4 regions of the Rhizobium sp. SVR5-2C genome follow, and region 2 is predicted to be linked to each of the others. Evidence: predicted binding sites of a transcription regulator. Region 2 holds the regulator's gene; each other region holds the start of a gene.

Region 1 (5,169 bases), on a different contig from region 2:
GCCTCCATCGAGCGCCGCTTCGGCGTCCCGGCCGGCCCGCTGATTGCGATTTGGGGTATGGAAACCGGGTTTGGCAGCTATATGGGCAACCAGCATACGCTGTCCGCCGTTTCGACGCTCGCTTACGACTGCCGTCGCTCCGATTATTTCACCGATCAGCTTTATGCAGCGCTGCAGCTCGTCTCCGAAGGCTACCTGAACCCACAGGCCCGCGGTGCGGCCCATGGCGAAATCGGCCAGACACAGTTCCTGCCACGCAATGTCGTCCGTTTCGGCGCTGATGGCGATGGCGACGGCCGTGTCGACATGGTCGGCTCACGCGCTGACGCCTTGGCTTCGACCGCGAACTTTCTCAGAGGCCACGGCTGGCAGGCCGGCGCCGGTTATCAGCCCGGTCAGCCGAATTTTGGGGCGATCGCGGGCTGGAACGCCGCGACGGTGTATCAGCAGGCAATCGCCTATATCGGCCAGCAGATCGACGGCCAGTAAGCTTCTGCCCGGAGGCGCTATACTTCCGGGCGAATGAAGTCGCGTGTCTCCGCGTCCATGACCCACAATTCCCCGGTTGAGATGTCGAACCAGGCGCCGTGAAGGGCGATCTTGCCTTCTTTCTCGAGCGCCTTGACCTCCGGGAAGGTACGCAGATTAGTGATGGAGTTGCGGATCGAAACGCGTTCGAGAGCCGTCTGGCGCTCGGTCTGGGTCATGATGTCGTTGCTGCCGATCTGCTCGGCGGCGTCCTTCACCAGGGACATCCAGCGGCCGATGAAATCGCCGGGAGAAAGAGGTTCGGCGTTCGGGTCGAGCGCTGCGCGAATGCCGCCGCAACGGCCATGACCCATCACCACGATATCCGTCACCTTCAGCGCCTGGACGGCAAATTCCAGCGCCGCCGAGGTAGCATGGAAATGACCGTCCGGCTCATAGGGCGGAACGAGATTGGCAACGTTGCGGATGACGAAAAGCTCGCCTGGGCCGGCATCGAAGATGAGCTCCGGCGCGGCGCGGGAATCGCAACAGGCAATGACCAGGGTGGTCGGGTTCTGGCCGTTTTCAGCCAGCGTCCTGTAGCGGTCGCGAGCGTCGGCATACCGCCCGTTCATGAAGTTGCGGTAACCGTCCAGAAGAGGGGTTGGAAAACGCTGCATGACTTCCGATTAGCGCGCGAACGCCGGAAGATCAACTACCGCAGGCGCGAAATGCGCAGCTACCGCCTGCGGCTAATTCCTCCGCCGCTGCGCGGGATGCATGAGGTGGCGCATCTGCACCATGGCCATCGGCGTCGAAAGGCTTGAAGAATCGCTTGCCAGCGTGAGCTCGTCGCTGCCGCGTTTGACCGCGCGCGCCAGCACTTCGTAAACACTGGCCGTCGCAAGCTGCAGCGCTTTTTCGTCATCCATTCCGGAAAGAAGCCGCGAGAGAAAGACCGCCGCCAGAAGATCGCCCAACCCATTCGGCGGATTGTCGATGACGCGATGTTCGGCAAGCAGCGCGTGGCGGCCGGAGAGATAGAGATTTCCCGTCCCTCCCGCCATCATCGGGACAGCGGAGGTGACAAGCATGCGTGAGGGACCGAGCGAGAGGGCCGCCTCCATGACCGCCGTGTTGTCCTCCAGTGGCGCACCTGCCATCCAGGCAAGTTCATAACGGTTGGGTGTCGCCAGCGAAGCAAGCGGAATGAGGTGGTCGCGGATCGCTGCCGCCGTCGCTTCCGGCACATAGAGACCGCCGAGATCGCCCATGACCGGATCGCAGACATAGAACAGGTCCGGATTTGTTGCGCGCAAGGCGCTGACGAGACGGGCAACGGAACGAGCCTGCGCAGCATTGCCGAAATAGCCCGACAGCACTGCTTTTACCTCTCCGATCCATGGCGCACGAATGAGATCGTCGATGGCTGCATCGAAATCAGCCTCCGCAAAAGTGAGCCGTGTCGAGCGTCCGTGGCCGGGATGCCAGGGCAGAACGATCGTCGGCAGGGCCCAAACCTGATGGCCGAGCGTTTCGAGGGCAAAGACGGCCGCACGATTGCCGACTGAACCGCGAACGACATGGCTGGAGATGACGATCACCGTTCCTGCTTGGCTGATATCCGACATGATTGATTTTAGACCCTGAATTCGACGCGCTGTTGATGATCCTTTTGCCGCGCGGCTGTCAACCATTCTTCATCGATGCATGAAATTCTCGCCGAATTGGCAGGCTTCGGAATCGACTGATCCGGAATTTGGAGAATCTTCCAGAATTTTATCCAAAGCGGGTCAAAAACGCACGAAAGCTGCTGTCGCGAGGCCTCTTTTAGAGATTTTTTCGACAAATCTTCTGCTAACTTGCAGGAAATCACGCAAACTGGGGAACTCTCAAAATGGCTGTCAGAAACAATCCTCGACGGGAAAAGCCGATCGAAAGCGCGCGGAAGATCGCTGCGGCGACGGGCGAGCAGCATCTCGATCCGGAGATTCTTTTCGGCCGGGCAAGCGGAGATGACCTCGATTGCTATACGCCTGAGATGCTGGCGCTTTCCGCCATTCATTCCGCAAAGGAGCTTTCGGCCTGGGATGGCAAGGCGCCTCGCGTCAGTATTGACACGCTCCCCGATGTTGAGCCCGCCGGCGTGGCCGTCTCGGTCCTGACGATCACCGATCGCAACATGCCGTTCCTTTACGAATCGGTCATGGGTGAGGTTACGAGCACTTACCGCGATCTCTATATGGCCGTGCATCCGATCCTGGTGATCGAGCCTGGCAAGGCGCCGGTGCTTTATTCCGCCGAGGAACCAAGCGATCCTGAACAACGTGTCAGCCATATTCAGCTTCACATCTCGCCCCTGACTGCCGAGCAATCCGCCGATCTCCGGCAGCGCGTACTCGGTGTGCTGGAGCAGGTTCATCAGGCCGTTTCCGACTGGAAGCCTATGCTTTCCAAGCTCGACACGGTCATTGCCGAACTCAGCAGCTACAATGCCAGCCGCAAGAAGGCCGATCGCGACGAGGCACTGGCTTTCCTGACTTGGCTACGCGACGAAAACTTTACCTTCCTCGGCATGCGCGAGTATGTCTATTCCGGCAAGGGCAGCGAGGCGAAGGTCGAGCGGGGCAAGGGCACAGGGCTCGGAATCCTTTCCAATCCGGACGTTTTGGTCCTGCGTACCGGCAAGGACGCCGTAACGACAACACCGGAGATCCTGGCCTTTCTCGACGGCCCGGACTTTTTGATCGTCACAAAGGCGAACGTGAAATCCGTCGTCCACCGCCGCGCTTATATGGACTATGTCGGCGTCAAGCGCTTCGACAAGGACGGAAACGTCACGGGTGAACTGCGCATCGTCGGCCTATTCACCTCCACGGCCTACACCGCATTCGCATCGGAAATTCCGCTCATCCGATCCAAGATCGCCAAGGTGAAAGACCATTTCGGCTTTGATCCGATGAGCCATTCCGGCCGGATGCTCGACAACACGTTGGAATCTTATCCACGTGACGATCTTTTCCAGATCGATACGACATTGCTTGCGAAATTCGCCGAGCAAATCAACGAACTTGCAGACCGGCCGCGCGTCCGAGTTCTGCCGCGCATTGACCATTTCGACCGGTTTGTTTCAGTCATCGTCTATGTGCCCCGCGAAGAATACGATTCCATCGTTCGGGAAAAGATCGGCAACTACCTGAAGACGGTATATGACGGTCGGGTCTCTGCCTACTATCCGGCCTTTCCGGAAGGCCGCGTTGCCAGGGTGCACTTCATCATCGGCCGGTCCGGCGGAAAAACACCGCGCGTCCCGCAAGCAAGGCTCGAAGAGGCAATCCGCGCCATCACCGCCCGCTGGGACGATCGCTTTGAGGCGCTGGCCGGACCGAAGGCGCCAAGGATCGGCGTCAGCAACGCTTTCCAGGATTCCTTCACGCCGGAAGAAACGGTTGCCGATCTGCCGGATATTACTGCCTCCGCTTCCGGCGCGCCGATCCGCATTGAGTTCTACTACCGCAACGACCTGGAGCGCGGCAGAATCTTCTCGCTCAAGATTTTCCATCCCGTCGAGCAGCTTCCGCTCTCGCGCCGCGTGCCGCTGCTTGAAAATCTTGGGTTCAATGTGCTTAGCGAGAGGACATTCGACATCGAGGTTCCGGCGGCCGACGGGTCAGCCAACATCGTTGTGCTGCACGATATGGAGCTCGAGCCCCGCAGCGGCGGCGAGATCGACCTCAACCATTATGGCGCTCGGCTGGAGGAAGCCTTCGTCTCTGCCTTCAGCGGCGCGATCGACAATGACAGTTTCAACCGGCTGATCCTTTCAGCGGGGCTTTCCGCGCGCGAGGCGAACGTCCTGCGGGCTTATGCCCGCTATCTCCGCCAGGCGGGAATTGCCTATTCGCAAGACTACATCGCAACGACCCTCGACAAATATCCCCGGATCGCCGCGTCGATCTTCAGGCTTTTCTACGACTCGCTCGATCCGAAGCTGGGCGAGAAGGCGCGTGTGAAAAAGCTTGCCGAACAGCATCAGTCGATCGAAGCGGCGCTCGCCGACGTGCCGAGCCTCGACGATGACCGCATTCTGCGCCGCTGCATCAATGTCGTCGATGCGACGCTGCGCACCAATTACTTCCAGCGCAATGCCGACGGCTCGCCGAAGGCGATGCTTGCCTTCAAACTCGATCCGAAACTCATCGATGGCCTGCCCGATCCCAAGCCATTCCGGGAAATCTTCGTCTATGGCGTCGAGGTCGAGGGCGTGCACCTTCGTTTTGGCAAGGTGGCTCGCGGCGGCTTGCGCTGGTCGGATCGCGCAGAGGACTATCGCACGGAAGTGCTCGGCCTCGTGAAGGCGCAGCAGGTCAAGAACGCCGTCATCGTGCCGGTTGGCGCCAAGGGCGGTTTCTATCCGAAAAATCTGCCCGCCGGGGGCAGCCGCGACGAAATCTTCAATGCAGGCCGGGAAGCCTACAAGACCTATATCCGTACGCTGCTTTCGATCACCGACAACATTTCCGGCGCCGATGTCCTGCCGCCTGCCGATACGGTGCGGCTCGATGGTGACGATCCCTATTTCGTCGTCGCCGCCGACAAAGGAACAGCCACCTTCTCCGACACCGCCAATGCATTGGCGCAGGAAGCCGGCTTCTGGCTCGACGACGCCTTCGCATCAGGTGGATCGGCGGGCTATGACCA
Region 2 (5,169 bases):
ACGCGACGGCCATGCTTTCCAAGGGCGCGCCGATCCAACTGCGCGACACGGTCGTCGCCGATCCGTCGCTCATTGGCAAGACCGTCAACGTCACGGTTCTGGCTGATGCCAATGTCGATAGCGCCAACAAGGGGCAGATCGATCTCTCTGTTGATGAGAAAAACCGCAAGGTGAACGACAAGCAAGTCGGCTGGATGAACGAACTGAAGGCAAGCGGTGCGCTTTTCAAGAAGTTCAATACCGGCCTTTTCACCAACGGCAATTCCAGCCGCCCGGAAGCTGCCGGCCTCGGCGTGGCTCTGGTCGGCTCGCTCTACCTGATGTTGATCGTTCTGGTTCTTTCGCTGCCGATCGGCGTTGCCGCCTCGATCTACCTTGAGGAATTCGCCACCAAGAACAAGGTGACGGATCTGATCGAGGTGAACATCAATAACCTCGCGGCCGTGCCGTCGATCGTTTATGGGCTGCTCGGCCTCTCCGTCTTCATCAATTTCGCCGGCCTGCCGCGTTCGGCTTCGCTGGTTGGCGGCCTGGTGCTGTCGCTGATGACCTTGCCGACGATCATCATCGCCACCCGTGCCGCGCTGCGCGCCGTGCCGCCGTCGATCCGCGCGGCTGCTCTTGGCCTCGGCGCCTCGAAGATGCAGATGGTGTTCCACCACGTCCTGCCGCTGGCGATGCCCGGCATCCTGACCGGCACGATCATCGGCCTGGCGCACGCGCTTGGCGAAACGGCGCCGCTTCTCCTGATCGGCATGGTCGCCTTCGTTGCAAGTGCGCCGGCCACCCCGCTCGATCCGTCCACGGCGCTGCCGGTGCAGGTCTATATGTGGGCCAACGAAGCAGAACGCGCCTTCGTCGAACGCACCTCTGGTGCCATCATCGTCTTGCTCCTGTTCCTGATTGTCATGAACTTTGGAGCCATTCTCTTGCGCCGTCGCTTTGAGCGTCGCTGGTAAACGGAGTACATATTCATGAACATGTTAACCGAAGCAGCAGTTGAGAAGGCTCTGGACAAACGAATGAATACGATCCCGTACAAGATGATCGGCCAGGACGTCTCGGTTTACTATGGCGACAAGCGTGCGCTTTTCGACGTGAAGCTGAACATCCGCGAAAACACCGTTACCGCACTCATCGGCCCGTCCGGCTGCGGGAAGTCCACCTTCTTGCGCAGTCTCAACCGTATGAATGATACGATCGACAACTGCCGCGTTACCGGCAAAATCACTCTCGACGGCGACGATATCTACGATCCGGATATCGACGTCGTCGAACTTCGTGCTCGCGTCGGCATGGTCTTCCAGAAGCCGAACCCTTTCCCGAAGTCGATCTATGAGAACGTCGCCTACGGTCCGCGCATCCATGGTCTTGCGAAGTCGAAGGCCGATCTGGACCAGATCGTTGAACACAGCCTGCAGCGCGCCGGCCTTTGGAACGAAGTCAAGGATCGCCTGCACGAAACCGGCACCGGGCTGTCCGGCGGCCAGCAGCAGCGCCTCTGCATTGCCCGCGCCGTTGCCGTCAGCCCCGAAGTCATTCTGATGGACGAGCCGTGCTCGGCGCTCGATCCGATCGCCACCGCGAAGGTCGAAGAGCTGATCCATGAGCTGCGCGAGAATTTCACGATCGTCATCGTGACGCACTCCATGCAGCAGGCTGCCCGTGTTTCGCAGCGAACCGCTATGTTTCACCTCGGCAATCTCGTCGAGGAGAATGATACCGACAAGATGTTCACCAATCCGGACGATCAGCGCACCCAGGACTACATCATGGGCCGCTTCGGCTGATCTTTGGCGTCAGAAATGTAGAGACAATCAAGGACGTTCCCCATGGCATCGACACATATTTTTTCTGCGTACGACGACGATCTCAAATTCCTGTCCCGCCGCATCTCGGAGATGGGCGGACTTGCCGAACAGATGGTATCGGACGCTGTCCGAGCGCTGGTGAATAGCGATACCGCCTTGGCGCAGAAGGTCATCTCGGACGACGTGATCCTCGACCATGCCGAGCGCGAGATCGGCGAAAAGGCGGTGGTCACGATTGCACGCCGGCAGCCGATGGCTTCCGACCTTCGCGAAATCATGGGCTCGATTCGCATCGCGGCTGATCTCGAGCGCGTCGGCGATCTCGGCAAGAACACTGCCAAGCGTGTCATCGCCGTTCAGAGCGCCGGCGTTCCGCGAAAGCTCGCGCGCGGCCTGGAGCACCTTTCCGAACTGGCGCTCGTCCAGCTCAAGGAAGTGCTCGACGTCTACACGAGCCGAGCGGCCGACAAGGCCAAGTCGATCCGCGAGCGCGATGAAGAAATCGATGCGATGTACACTTCGCTGTTTCGCGAGCTTTTGACATACATGATGGAGGATCCGCGCAACATCACCAGTTGCACGCATCTTCTCTTCTGCGCGAAGAATATCGAACGCATCGGTGACCACGCCACCAATATTGCCGAAACCATTTATTACATGGCGACCGGTGCCCAGCCGGAAGGCGAGCGTCCGAAGGACGATACCGCCAACACCGTCGGCGCGGTAACGGAATAACCTCCGAATCCGGCCCCCAGGAGACAGTAATCGAATGATCCCGAGAGTTGCAGTCGTTGAAGACGAAGAGGCACTCAGCGTGCTCCTTCGCTATAATCTTGAAGCCGAAGGTTTTGAAGTTGATACCATCCTGCGTGGTGACGAGGCCGAGATACGCCTTCAGGAACGGACGCCGGACATTCTGATCCTGGATTGGATGCTGCCGGGCGTGTCCGGCATAGAGCTCTGCCGCCGCCTTCGGATGCGGCCGGAGACCGAGCGTCTGCCGATCATCATGCTGACAGCCCGCGGCGAGGAGAGCGAGCGCGTGCGCGGTCTTTCGACCGGAGCTGACGACTATGTCGTCAAGCCGTTCTCGACACCTGAACTCGTTGCCCGCGTCAAGGCGATGCTGCGCCGCGCCAAGCCCGAGGTCCTCTCCACGGTCCTGAAATGCGGTGACATAGAGCTCGACCGCGAGACCCATCGTGTTCATCGCAAGAGCCGCGAAGTCCGGCTCGGCCCGACCGAATTCCGCCTGTTGGAGTTCCTGATGTCGTCGCCCGGCCGCGTTTTCTCGCGCTCCCAGCTTCTGGACGGCGTCTGGGGCCACGACATCTACGTCGACGAGCGCACGGTCGATGTCCATGTCGGTCGCCTGCGCAAGGCGCTGAACTTCTCCAACATGCAGGATGTCATCCGCACGGTCCGCGGCGCTGGATATTCGATGGAAGCCTGATTGCCGCTCCCATGAGGAAATAAAAAACGGGCCGCGAGGCCCGTTATTTTTTGTCTCTTATCCGGCTTAGTTTGCGCGGGCGGCTGCCCGGCGGCGCTCGTTGACCGGCTGATAAGCCAGGCGTTGATGGTAGCTGCAATAGGGAGAAGAGTCGTTGCTTTCGCAGCCGCAGAAATGGAAATCATCCTTCAGCGGATCGCCGACCGGCCACTTGCAGGTGCGTTCAGTAAGCTCGGTCAGGCCAAGACGGCGGGAAATCGGTACGACCACGTTCGCGGCCGGACGATATTCCATTTCCGCCATCAGGTCGACTTCGATCTCTTCCTTGAGCATCGTCGCGCCCAACTGGCGCGTGACCGTGCGGGTTGCAATCCGCGAGGCATAGTTCGGCGCGCGGGGAGCCGAGGTATTGCGCTTCGGCGCGCGCACCGTCGTCGCAGTGCCGCCGGCTTTGGCGCGGCCGGGAAGGCTAAGCCTGTGGACCTTGCCGATGACTGCGTTTCTGCTCACGCCGCCGAGCTGTGCGGCGATCTGGCTCGCGCTCAGCCCTTCGGACCAAAGCTTCTTGAGTTTTTCGACACGCTCGTCTGTCCAGTTCATGCCCTGTCTCCGATTAGCGTTGTGAAGGCAGAATCCCTCACCATTGCCTCGGATGTGTCCGAAGCAGGAAACGCTTGACTAATTTTGGTGACTAGTTCCGCCGCATGCAGTCTAGTAATTGAGTTTTAACCTAGTGTGAGGCTGACTCCGTGACAAGAGTCGCGGGAATCCGGATGAATCGAATTTCAAGTTTTCCCCAACTTGCTGGCCGTGCGAGTCATTTCTGCAACATTAGCTGTTAATAAAATAAGTTCCTTTGGCTTTATGTTGCAGCACGCGGTAAACTCGCAGTTTGTTGACATTGCAGTGCGAAAAGTAAATAGTGTCACTCGCCGCCGAAAGGCGGCATTTTTAATTTTTTGGACCCGGTTTTTAGCCGGAGTCCGGTTGCCCCAACCTCGACAGGAGACCGCGCCATGGCTGAAGCCGCGCCGCTATATGACACCTATTCTCGTGCCCCTCTGCGGTTCGAGCGAGGTGAGGGCGTCTGGCTGATAACCGAAAGCGGCGAACGTTATCTGGACTTTGGGGCAGGCGTTGCCGTGACGTCGGTCGGCCACAGCAATCCGCACGTCGTCCAGGCTTTGAAGGCGCAGGCCGACAAGGTCTGGCACCTATCGAACATCTATGAAATTCCCGGGCAGGAAGCGCTTGCAAAGCGGCTGACGGACGTCACTTTCGCCGATAAGGTGTTCTTCACCAATTCAGGGGCAGAGGCGCTCGAATGCGCGATCAAAACGGCGCGCCGATATCAGTATTCCAAGGGCCATCCCGAGCGCTTCCATATCATTACCTTTGAAGGTGCCTTCCATGGCCGCACGCTGGCGACGATCGCTGCTGGCGGCCAGGAGAAGTATCTGGAGGGTTTTGGCCCGAAGTCGCCGGGCTTCGACCAGGTTCCCTTTGGCGATATCGAGGCAGTCCGAGCCGCCATCACGGACGCGACCGCCGGCATCCTCATCGAGCCGGTACAGGGCGAAGGCGGCATCCGCCCGGCGACCAACGAGTTCATGAGGGCGCTGCGCCAGATTTGCGACGAGAAGGGCCTGCTGCTGATCCTGGACGAGGTTCAGACCGGTGTCGGCCGTACGGGCAAGCTGTTTGCCTACGAATGGTCCGGCGTCACACCGGACATCATGGCGGTCGCAAAGGGTATCGGCGGCGGCTTCCCGCTTGGCGCCTGCCTTGCGACGGCGGAGGCAGCCTCCGGCATGAAGGTCGGCACCCACGGCTCCACCTACGGCGGCAATCCGCTTGCGATGGCGGTCGGCAGCGCAGTGCTCGACGTCATTCTTGCCGAGGGCT
Region 3 (5,169 bases), on a different contig from region 2:
CGGACGGGGCAGCGGACGCCGCCGGAGCCATTGCCTGCTCCTGAGCAAACGCTGTGGCGGCTGAGGTGACTGCAAACAAAAGAGCAAGTGCAGAGCGGCTTGCGAGCGAGCGGTGCATTGGGTCGTCCTTATATCCGAAAGAAATGTCTCGCTCTTTCACAGATGAATGTGACGGAAGCAAGAAAGATCAGCGGACGTTGCTACGAATTTCGGTCCTTGGAGACGGTTGCGACCCAATTGGTCCAGTTCTTGGCAGAACCGGCAAACACGTTGATGTCCGCAGGCCCCTTGATGCCGGGGATCACGCCGGTCGAAGTGTATTGCCAGAAAGCCCAGCGGCGTCCGGCATAGGTGACTTCCGGATGCTTGGCGGTGGACCGCACCCAGAAGTGATAGTCTTGAAAATAGCCCGCGAGATTGTCGCGGTGAAAATCGACTGACGTATAGATGATCGGCCGCTTGCCGTAATAGGCTTCCAGGCGGTCCATGAAGCGCTGCATCTGAGCCCGAACCGTTGCGGGATCGGGCCGGAAACGGCAGGTCGGCGATTCGCCGTTCCACTCGACGTCCAGGACCGGCGGCAGCCGCATCGATTCCCGCGGGACGTTCTGGATGAACCAGTCGGCCTGCTCGTCGGCGGACGAGCAGAAATAGTAGAAGTGATAGGGGGCATGCGGGATTCCGACAGCGCGGGCACGCTGCCAGTATTCGTTGAAGCGCGGGTCGAACCTATCCTTGCCTTCGGTTGCCTTGATGAAGGCAAACGCGACGCCGGAATTCTTCACGGTCTGCCAGTCGATATCGCCCTGCCACTTGGAGATGTCGATGCCGTGGATTTCGTTCCGGTTCGGGTGGTTGGCCCCGAAATCCTGCGGGTCGGAATCCTTGAAACGGGTCTGCGGCTTTACGGATGCTGTATCGAGATAATCATATCCCGCTGACGTACAACCGGCGAGCATCAACGCCAAAGGCAGGACGCATAACAAAAGCCGGCGCATGGATGTCCCGTCGTGAGCCGAGTGATCTGCTTGCCCCACAGTCTGACCTTCGAATGACGAGTTTCAGTAGAGGAATCCCCCTCATTCCAGCATATCAACGTAAAAAATCGGTTAGTTTCAAGCTAATTATGAACGCTCGGAGACAATAGACGCCCGCCAGGCGTAGCCCCGGCCGATCTGCTCGAACGACAATCTCGCCTTATTTTCATGAGCTTGCGCTTCCAGAACTTCGCGCAAATCGGCTCGTGGCGTGACATGAAATTTTCCAAGCCATGCCTTCAGCATCGTCCGGAACCAGCGCGGCAAATCCTCCTGCTGGCCGAAATCGACGATGTGCAACTGTCCTCCCGGGTTCAATGCGGCGATTGCGGCATCGACCGCGCGTTGCCAATCGGGAATCATCGAAAGCGCATAGGAAATCAGGATGCGGTCGAAACCGCCGAGCCCGAATTCTCGCGGCGTGAACGCCGTGGCATCGGATACCCGAAAGTCAGGAATCGTGGCTTTCGTGGCGAAGGTCTTGCGCGCCGAGATCAACATTTCCTGCGAAATGTCGAGGCCATAGAGCTTGGCGCGGGGAAAGTGACGATGTGCGAGCGCCAGATTGCGGCCGGTCCCGCAGCCGACTTCCAGCAGCGTACCGCCTTCCGGAACATCCAGATGACGGATCGTCCGGTCGCGGCCGAGCAGGTAGTATTTGCGGGTCAGATCATACACGTGGCGCTGGTAGCGATACATGCCATCCATCAGATTGGCATGTCTTTCTGCTTTGCTCTCCACGATGGTGCGGATCTCGGTCACGCCTTCTTCCCGTAGATGTGGAAGCCGCCATAGATCGCCGAGCGGTCGAGCACGGTCATATCGCGGGACTTCTCCTCGAAATATTCCCACTGGTCGCGGATCGCCGCAGAAAGGCGGCCTTCGATGACGCTCTTTTCGGCAGCCGTCCGGAAAATGACGCGGGCGCCGGGGCGGGCTGTGCGGCTGATCTCCGCCCACAGATCGTTCAACTGCTGATCGGTCATCCAGTCCTGCGCGTCGAGCAGGACATAGCGGTCGCGGGAGGCGGCCGGCTCGCCGGCGAGAAGCTCGGTGAAGCTTGCATGGTGGACATTGACGCGATCGACGTTGGCGCGGATCACTTCGTAGTGCTCCGGCTTCAGGTAAGTCGGAAGCGGGCCTTCGTCTGCAGCCGCGTAACGGCGGCCGAAGGCTTGCCAGGCGAAATAGTTCTCGCGCATCGGGAAATGGCAGGCGAGCTTTTCGAGGCGATGCTTCAGCACCGGCGCGATCGACTGATCGGCGGCGAGGCTCGCAAGTTCGTCATATTGCTGCGGCGGGATACCGAGCCCGAAAAGGGAGCTCTTACGTCCAGTGATCCAGCGCACGACGGGTTTTTCGAAGAGCGGCGCAACCTGCTCGTCGAAGAATTGCCGCTGTTCGCGGATCGAACCGGTTTTCGTCATTTGCCGGAGATCGACGCCGTGCAGGCGGGCGAGCAGATGGGCCGCGCCGATGAAGCGGCCGAGCAGGCCGGTTTCATAGATGTTGCGGTCGAAGACGGTGATGCGGCGGCGACCGAACTTGCGGCCGTTCCAATAAGAGCGCGTCGCTTCGTCGAGGCTAGGCGAGAGAAAGCGGTCGAACGCATGGCTGTTCGAGCGCTCGTTGGGCATGGCGAGGAAGCGGACGAGATCGGCATGGCTCGGAAGATGCCGGAAGGCGGCAAGCTTCAGGCGGTTCAGCGCGATGTGATGCGGGTTGAGATCGACCACGTCGATGGAGGCGGGTGCCTTGGAAAGATAGGCAAGCATGTTGCAGCCGCCCGAGCCGATCGTGACGATGCGATGGTGCGGCTGCAGTTCCATGGCCTGCATGTCGAGGTCCGGATCTTCCCAGATCTGCGGATAGACGAGGCCGGAAAAGAGCAGGCCGAAAAGCCGTTCCGAAAAGCCGTCCTTGGAAAATGCCTTGTGGCGGAGAAGAGCGTCCTTGAGTTTCCGGTTCTTGCGGAAGCCGGTATCCGGTGCAAATTCCGTCATATGAGTCTGTCACCCTTTTAGCGTTCAGGGCGTGTAGCGCGTCCCTGCTACAGTTTGATGACGCAGACTGTGGGTAGGCTTTCTACAGGAATTGACTGTCACGAAACGCCGTTTACGTCGTCATGCTCTTTTTTGTGAAAGCGTTTCCTGCTTCTCTCCGTTCGTGGAGGGAATGATATGCGACCTATTCGGCGTACCCTGAAGGCGCTCACTGCAACCATCGTCGCCATCGTGGCTGGTGGGGCGATCTGGCTTTATGTTCGGCCACCGGAGCTCCTGCGCGTCGGTGACGGCTATGCAGCAAAGATCGTCTGCTCGAACGTGTTCATGGCAGGACGGGATCCGCAGGCAGTCCTCAATAACGATGTGCAAGCGCCCGGCAATCCGCTGTTGCGCCTGATACGCGTTTCGGTCGATCGCGAGCAGGGGCGTGTGACGGCGCGCATCCTTGGTCTCTTTGCACCCAGCTATGCTCTCTATCGCGGGGTTTTCGGCTGCACGAGCGTGCCTGACGGCGATTTCGAGGCTGCCGCCAAAGCCACGCCCTTGGATCCAGTTCCGCCTGCCGAGGAGAACACCGCCCTGTGGCCGGAAGGCGAGGGCGTTGCCGCCGCCAATGATGGAGAACTGGCGTCTTTGTTGGCGAACGAGGCGCTCGCCGGTCCGCAGATGCGCGCGATCGTCGTCGTTCACAATGGCCGGATCGTCGCGGAACGCTATGGCGAAGGGTTCAGCGCAAAGACGCCGCTGCTCGGCTGGTCGATGACCAAGACCGTCAACGCGGCGCTCGTCGGTCGCGCGATGTACGAAGGAAAGGGCAATTTCGAAACGACCAGCCTGTTGCCGGAGTGGAAGGACGATGAGCGGTCACGCATCAAGCTCCGTGACCTGCTGGGGATGGAGAGCGGTCTTGCCTTCAATGAGAATTACGGCAGCGTCGCGGATGTAACGCGTATGCTCTATCTCGACCCCGACATGGTTACGCTTCCCGCCAATGCGCCATTGGAGGCGGAGCCGGAAGAGCGTTTCCGCTATTCGAGCGGCACATCGGTCCTGTTGTCGCGGATATGGATGGATTGGATCGGCGGCCAGCAGAAGGCGCTTGCCTATCCGACTGACGCGCTTTTCAGACCGCTCGGTATGTCGAGCGCGGTTCTCGAAGCTGATGCTCGGGGCACCTTTGTCGGCAGTTCGTATCTCTACGCGACGGCGCATGACTGGGCGCGTTTTGGACAGTTTCTGCTGCAGGACGGCGTCTGGAACGGCCAGCGGCTGTTGCCGGAAGGATTCGTCGGCTTCATGCGCACGCCGACCCGGTCGTCGGGCGGCACATATACTCAGGGCCAGGCATGGCTCGCTGCCCCGGGCGGCGATACGAGCACCGAGGCCGGGCTGCCGGAAGATACATTCTGGCTGGAAGGGCACGACGGGCAGAGCATGGCAATCGTGCCTTCCGCCAATCTCGTGTTTGTCCGGATGGGGCTGACGCCAAGCTCGCTAGGCTACAAGCCGCAGGTGCTGCTGAAACAGGTGCTGGCCGCGCTGCCGGCCAGTTGACTAGGCATTACAGGCGGGGTGGTTTTTAGTAGGTGCCCTGGGCGATGTCCGTCATGCCCTTGCGTTTTGCATCGTAGTAGTAGCCGCGGGCATAGAGCTTGACGGCGTCTTCTTCATTGCTGTTCGAAACGAGCCATGCGCCGCGCAGATATTTCGCGGCATATTTGATGTTGGTTTCGGCATCGAGCAGGCCGTTGGGCTGGCCGTCATAGCCCATCGATTTCGCCGTGTTGTACTTGATCTGCATCAGGCCGAAATAACCGCGCTTGTTGTAGGCGTTGGGATTGTAACGGCTTTCCCGATGCACGACGCGATGGATCAGCGATTCAGGGACTTCGTAGAGCTTCGAGTACTTGCTGATCAGCTTGCTGATAAAGCTTTTTTCAACGGTGGGAGCGGTGTCGACGTCGCTGTCGCTGAACATCGGCGGCGCGGCCGGCGGATCCATCGGGGCGGACTCGTCGAACGTGAAGTCCGACATCGAGCGCTGCGTCGCGCCAATGGAAGCAATGGCGGCCAGAGCGCCACTCTGCGGCGTCGTCGCCGCGAAGGCAAGCTGGGTCGATGGCGAG
Region 4 (5,169 bases), on a different contig from region 2:
GCCGTGATGTCGAGCAGATATTTGGCGTTGAAGCCGATTTCCATGGAATCGGTGTCGTAGTCCACCGCCACCTCTTCCGTGGCACTGCCGGAGTCCGGATTGTTGACCGTAAGCAGCAGCTGGCCGTCGGAGAGCGCCAGCTTCACGGCGCGGCCACGCTCGGAGGAAATCGTCGAGACGCGATCGACAGCTTGGGCAAATGTCGTGCAATCGACACGCATCTCCTTGTCGTTGCCCGTCGGGATAACGCGCTGGTAGTCCGGGAAAGTGCCGTCGATGAGCTTCGAGGTCATGACGATCGAGCCGATGCTGAGGCGGATCTTCGCGTCCGAGACTTCCACGGTGACGACCGCATCAGGATTGTCGACCAATTTCTGCAGTTCGCCGACCGTCTTGCGAGGAATGATGATGCCCGGCATGCCTTCGGAACCCGAGGGCGCCTTCACATCGGCGCGCGCGAGGCGATGGCCGTCGGTGGCGACCGCGCGTAGCTTCAGGTCGCCGCCGCTTTCGATCGTGTGGAAGAAGATACCGTTCAGGTAATAGCGCGTCTCTTCGGTCGAGATCGCAAACTGCGTGCGATCGATCAGCATCTTGAGATCGGATGCCTTCAGCTTGAACGAATGCGTGAAGGTGCCGGCGGTCAGATCCGGGAAGTCGGATTGCGGCAGGCACTGCAGCGAAAATTTCGAGCGGCCGGACTGGACCGCCATCGAGCCGCCATCCGTCGATGTCGCAAGCAGAACTTCCGAGCCGTCCGGTAGCTTGCGGACGATGTCGTAAAGAAGATGCGCCGGGACTGTCGTCGCGCCAGGCTGCTCGACATTGGCGGGCGTGGCTTCGGTCACTTCGAGGTCGAGGTCGGTCGCCTTCATGTCGAGGTTCTGACCATCGGCGCGCAGCAGGATATTGGACAGGATCGGGATCGTGTTGCGACGTTCGACCACGCGGTGAACGTGGTTCAGCGACTTCAACAGGTTTGACCGCTCAATTGTAATACGCATGGGATGCTACCGCTTTTCGACCGTTACTGTCCCGGCGTACAAAGGCGCGCCAGAAGATGCTTTTCGGCTCCGGACCGGAGGAGTGGATAGGCAAAATGGCAGAACTTTGCGGCCGAATGCAAGGGGTGCGAGGCCAAGCGGGGCTCCAATTGCGGTTTTCCGCGATGATGCTCACAGAATTCCCGACACTTGCCGCCGACAAAGCCCTCGCGCATAAAGATTAAAGAGCAAAAGGGGCCTTGAACTTGAATAATGAGGATACGCCAAGCGAGAGCGGTGGGCACCGCGGCTATCGCTTGCACAACGTCGCCATTCCGGCCCGCCCGCTGGAGCCGGCGCTTTATCTCGTCGCTACGCCGATCGGCAATCTCGGTGATATCACGTTGCGGGCGCTGGAAACGCTTGCGGGTGCCGATGTGCTTGCCTGCGAGGACACGCGCGTGACCCGCGTTCTTCTGGATCGGTACGGTATCCGCAACCGGCCGTTTGCCTATCATGAGTATAATGCCGATGAGGCAGGTCCGCGATTGTTGGCTGCGCTTGCGGCTGGCAAGTCCGTCGCGTTGGTCTCCGACGCCGGAACGCCGCTCGTTTCCGATCCCGGCTATCGCCTCGCGCAGGCGGCGATCGAAGCAGGCTATCGTGTTATTCCCGTTCCAGGGGCATCCGCACCGCTCGCCGCGCTCGTCGGCTCGGGTCTGCCGAACGATGCCTTCTTGTTTGCAGGGTTCCTCCCCGTCAAGGACAAGGCTCGGCGCGACCGGCTGGCGGAACTTGCCGCCACCCCGGCAACGCTGCTCTTCTTTGAATCGCCGCACCGCATCGGCGCGACGCTGGCTGCCGCTGCCGATGTGCTTGGGCCCACCCGCAACGCATCCGTCTGCCGTGAGTTGACGAAGACCTATGAGGAGTTCCGCCGAGGCACGCTCACGGAACTTGCCGCGCACTACGCCGAAAACGACAACGTGAAGGGCGAGATCGTGCTCGTGATCGGCCCCCCGGAAGAGAAGCAGGCGGACGAGGCGGACGTTGAGGCAATTCTCGCCAATCTTGCGACTTCCATGCCGACGGCCAAGGCGGCCGCTGAAGCTGCCCGGCTTACCGGCCTGCCACGCAAGGAACTTTACCAGCGTCTGCTCGATATGAAGGTCAGGGATGAGCGATAGGGATGTAACCCTTAGCCGGAGAAAGGCTGAACGCCGCGGCCATATCTCGGAATATATCGCGGCGGTCGTTTTGATGCTGAAGGGCTATCGCATCGTAGCGTTCCGCTACCGCACGAAGCTCGGCGAGATCGATATCATTGCCCGAAAGCGCGACCTCGCGGTCTTCGTCGAGGTGAAGGCCCGGTGCGACGAATTACGCGCCGTAGATGCGGTTTCGTACGCCGCCCAAAAACGCATCCGGAACGCCAGTGATCTGTGGCTCGCGCGCCAGCCGGATTACAGCCGCCTCTCTCAACGATATGATATTGTAGCGGTATTGCCCGGCCGTCTGCCGCGGCATTTTCCAGATGCATTCTGATCGGCTTGCATAGCTGTGCAAAATGCCGGATTTTGTGACGGTCCTGTCATGAAACTTTTAAGGAGGCGTCACAGTAGCCCTCTATTGCGTCTCTCACCAATAGTTGGTGAGAGGGTTTATCCATGTTCAAGAAGTTTGCGCTGGCCGCTGCTGCGGTCGTACTGTCTTCGTCGACGTCGTTCGCCGCGACTGAAGTCACCTGGTGGCATGCCATGGGCGGCGAGCTCGGCCAGAAGCTCGAGCAGATCGTCCAGAAGTTCAACGACAGCCAGACCGAATACCACGTCACGCCGGTCTTCAAGGGCACCTATCCGGAAACCCTGACGGCCGCGATCGCAGCGTTCCGCGCAGGTCAACAGCCGGCTATCGTTCAGGTCTTCGAAGTCGGCACCGGTACGATGATGGCTGCCAAGGGCGCCGTTTACCCGGTCTACAAGCTGATGGCTGATGAAGGCGAGCCGTGGGATCCGTCGAAGTTCATCGCGCCGGTCGTCGGCTACTACTCCGATCCGGAAGGCAACATTCTGTCCTTCCCGTTCAACTCCTCGACGCCGATCCTCTACTACAACAAGGACGTCTTCAAGAAGGCCGGCCTTGATCCGGAAGTCGCTCCGAAGACCTATGCCGAACTGGCTGACTTCTCGAAGAAGATCGTCGATTCCGGCGCTGCCAAGTGCGGCTTCACCATCACCTATGCTGCCACCTGGCTCGGTCTCGAAAACTTCTCGGCCATTCATGACCTGCCTTACGGCACGCTGCAGAACGGCTTCGGCGGCACCAAGGCTGAACTTAGTTTTAATGGCCCGAACCAGGCTCGTCTCTGGGACGACCTGAAGAAGTGGCAGGACGCCGGTTACTTCCAGTACGGCGGCCCGGGCGGCGGTCCCGACTCGGCTCCGAAGTTCTATTCGCAGGAATGTGCCATCTATATGGGCTCCTCGGGCTCGCGCGCAGGCGTCATCGCCAACGCCAAGAATTTCCAGGTCGGTTTCTCGACGCTCCCCTACTACGACGACGTGACCAAGGATCCGAAGAACTCGATCATCGGCGGCGCAACCCTCTGGGTATTGAACGGCCAGAAGCCGGAAGTCTACAAGGGTGCCGCCAAGTTCTTCACCTATCTCAGCCAGCCGGAAGTACAGGCTGATTGGCACCAGTTCTCCGGATACCTGCCGATCACCAACGCTGCCTACGATCTCGGCAAGTCGCAGGGTTACTACGAAAAGAACCCGGGCTCCGACGTCGGTATCAAGCAGATCACCCGCGGCACGCCGTCCGACAACTCGAAGGGCGTTCGCTTCGGCAACCTGACGCAGATCCGCGACATCATCGACCAGCAACTCGAAACCGTGCTTTCCGGCAAGCAGACCGGTCAGCAGGCGCTCGATGAAGCCGTCAAGGAAGGCAACGCCATCCTGCGCGAATTCGAAGCCGCAAACTCGAACTAAGCCTTCGAGGTTGAATCCAAGCCCTCCCCACGCCGGGGAGGGCCTTTCCATGTTGGGCGAGCCATGCAGACAAAGCGCACAATCTTCTTGAACCGCGTCCTGCCATATTTCCTTCTGGCGCCGCAGCTCGCGATTACACTTGTTTTCTTCATTTGGCCTGCGTTCCAGGCATTCCGCCAGTCGTTCCTGCGCGAAGACCCCTTCGGCATGAAGACGACCTTTGTTTGGTTTGCCAACTACACGAAGCTCTTCGGCAGCGCCGATTACATGAATGCGCTATGGGTGACGCTGATCTTTTCGGTGTCCGTTACCGTGCTTTCGATGGGGCTTTCGCTGCTCTTCGCCGTCTGCGTGAACCGCGTGCTGAAGACCGGAAGGCTCTATACCACGCTGCTCGTTTGGCCCTACGCCGTCGCACCCGCCGCGGCCGGCCTTCTCTGGTGGTTCATGTTCAACCCCAGCATCGGCATCCTGCCCTATATCCTTCGCCATCTCGGCTATGACTGGAACCACCGCCTGAACGGCAATGATGCGATGATCCTCATCGTCGTCGCCTCGGCCTGGAAGCAGATTTCCTACAATTTCCTCTTCTTCGTCGCCGGCCTGCAGTCCGTTCCGCAATCGGTGACGGAAGCTGCCGCCATCGATGGCGCCGGTCCGTTCAAGCGATTCTGGACGGTGGTTTTCCCGCTGCTTTCGCCGACAACCTTCTTTCTGGCGGTCGTCAACATCACCTATGCGCTGTTCGACACATTCCCTGTTGTGGACTCGACCACCTCCGGCGGCCCCTCGCAATCCACCAACACGCTGGTCTACAAGGTCTATGCCGATGGTTTCGTAGGCCTCAACCTCGGTCCTTCCGCCGCTCAATCGGTCGTGCTGATGCTTATCGTCGTCGCCCTGACCGTGATCCAGTTCCGCTGGGTCGAGAAAAAAGTACAGTATTGAGGCCCGCGCGATGATCGAGAACCGTCCCTTTCTGAACTTCCTCACGCATCTCGTGCTGATCGTCGGCGTGGTAACGGTGATCTTCCCCGTCTATCTCGCCTTCATCGCCGCGACCCACGGCTCGACGGATTTCATGACCGGCCTGGTGCCGCTCCTTCCCGGCGATCAGCTCGTTTCAAATTTCAGCCAGCTGCTCAGCAACGGCAACTCGGTGGCCGGTGCGCCACCCTTCGCGCTGATGCTGG

The links. The regulator PhoB, encoded in region 2, activates phosphate uptake and scavenging genes when phosphate is short. The targets are predictions, from matches to a motif close to TGTCATNNANCTGTCAT.
Region 1: a site for PhoB is predicted at 2,156-2,172, ahead of ACPYOI_RS07205 (NAD-glutamate dehydrogenase). Genes of this name have one in related genera too.
Region 3: a site for PhoB is predicted at 3,087-3,103, ahead of ACPYOI_RS01945 (BtaA family protein). Genes of this name have one in related genera too.
Region 4: a site for PhoB is predicted at 2,573-2,589, ahead of ugpB (sn-glycerol-3-phosphate ABC transporter substrate-binding protein UgpB). Genes of this name have one in related genera too.

Annotation. Positions count from the first base shown of each region.
Region 1 is NZ_JBNDHT010000017.1:4,561-9,729, reverse strand. Features, by position in the region: gene ACPYOI_RS07220 (lytic murein transglycosylase) at 1-489, shown strand, start outside; gene ACPYOI_RS07215 (carbonic anhydrase) at 507-1,148, opposite strand; gene pdxY (pyridoxal kinase PdxY) at 1,221-2,099, opposite strand; gene ACPYOI_RS07205 (NAD-glutamate dehydrogenase) at 2,366-5,169, shown strand, end outside.
Region 2 is NZ_JBNDHT010000033.1:12,660-17,828, reverse strand. Features, by position in the region: gene pstA (phosphate ABC transporter permease PstA) at 1-959, shown strand, start outside; gene pstB (phosphate ABC transporter ATP-binding protein PstB) at 975-1,790, shown strand; gene phoU (phosphate signaling complex protein PhoU) at 1,833-2,546, shown strand; gene phoB (phosphate regulon transcriptional regulator PhoB) at 2,581-3,264, shown strand; gene ACPYOI_RS12090 (GcrA family cell cycle regulator) at 3,331-3,864, opposite strand; gene ACPYOI_RS12085 (acetylornithine transaminase) at 4,281-5,169, shown strand, end outside.
Region 3 is NZ_JBNDHT010000004.1:11,526-16,694, forward strand. Features, by position in the region: gene ACPYOI_RS01930 (lytic murein transglycosylase) at 1-118, opposite strand, end outside; gene ACPYOI_RS01935 (glycoside hydrolase family 25 protein) at 201-998, opposite strand; gene ACPYOI_RS01940 (class I SAM-dependent methyltransferase) at 1,125-1,745, opposite strand; gene ACPYOI_RS01945 (BtaA family protein) at 1,796-3,040, opposite strand; gene ACPYOI_RS01950 (serine hydrolase domain-containing protein) at 3,218-4,597, shown strand; gene ACPYOI_RS01955 (transglycosylase SLT domain-containing protein) at 4,623-5,169, opposite strand, start outside.
Region 4 is NZ_JBNDHT010000015.1:39,779-44,947, forward strand. Features, by position in the region: gene dnaN (DNA polymerase III subunit beta) at 1-1,004, opposite strand, end outside; gene rsmI (16S rRNA (cytidine(1402)-2'-O)-methyltransferase) at 1,250-2,170, shown strand; gene ACPYOI_RS06740 (YraN family protein) at 2,160-2,528, shown strand; gene ugpB (sn-glycerol-3-phosphate ABC transporter substrate-binding protein UgpB) at 2,651-3,976, shown strand; gene ugpA (sn-glycerol-3-phosphate ABC transporter permease UgpA) at 4,040-4,924, shown strand; gene ugpE (sn-glycerol-3-phosphate ABC transporter permease UgpE) at 4,935-5,169, shown strand, end outside.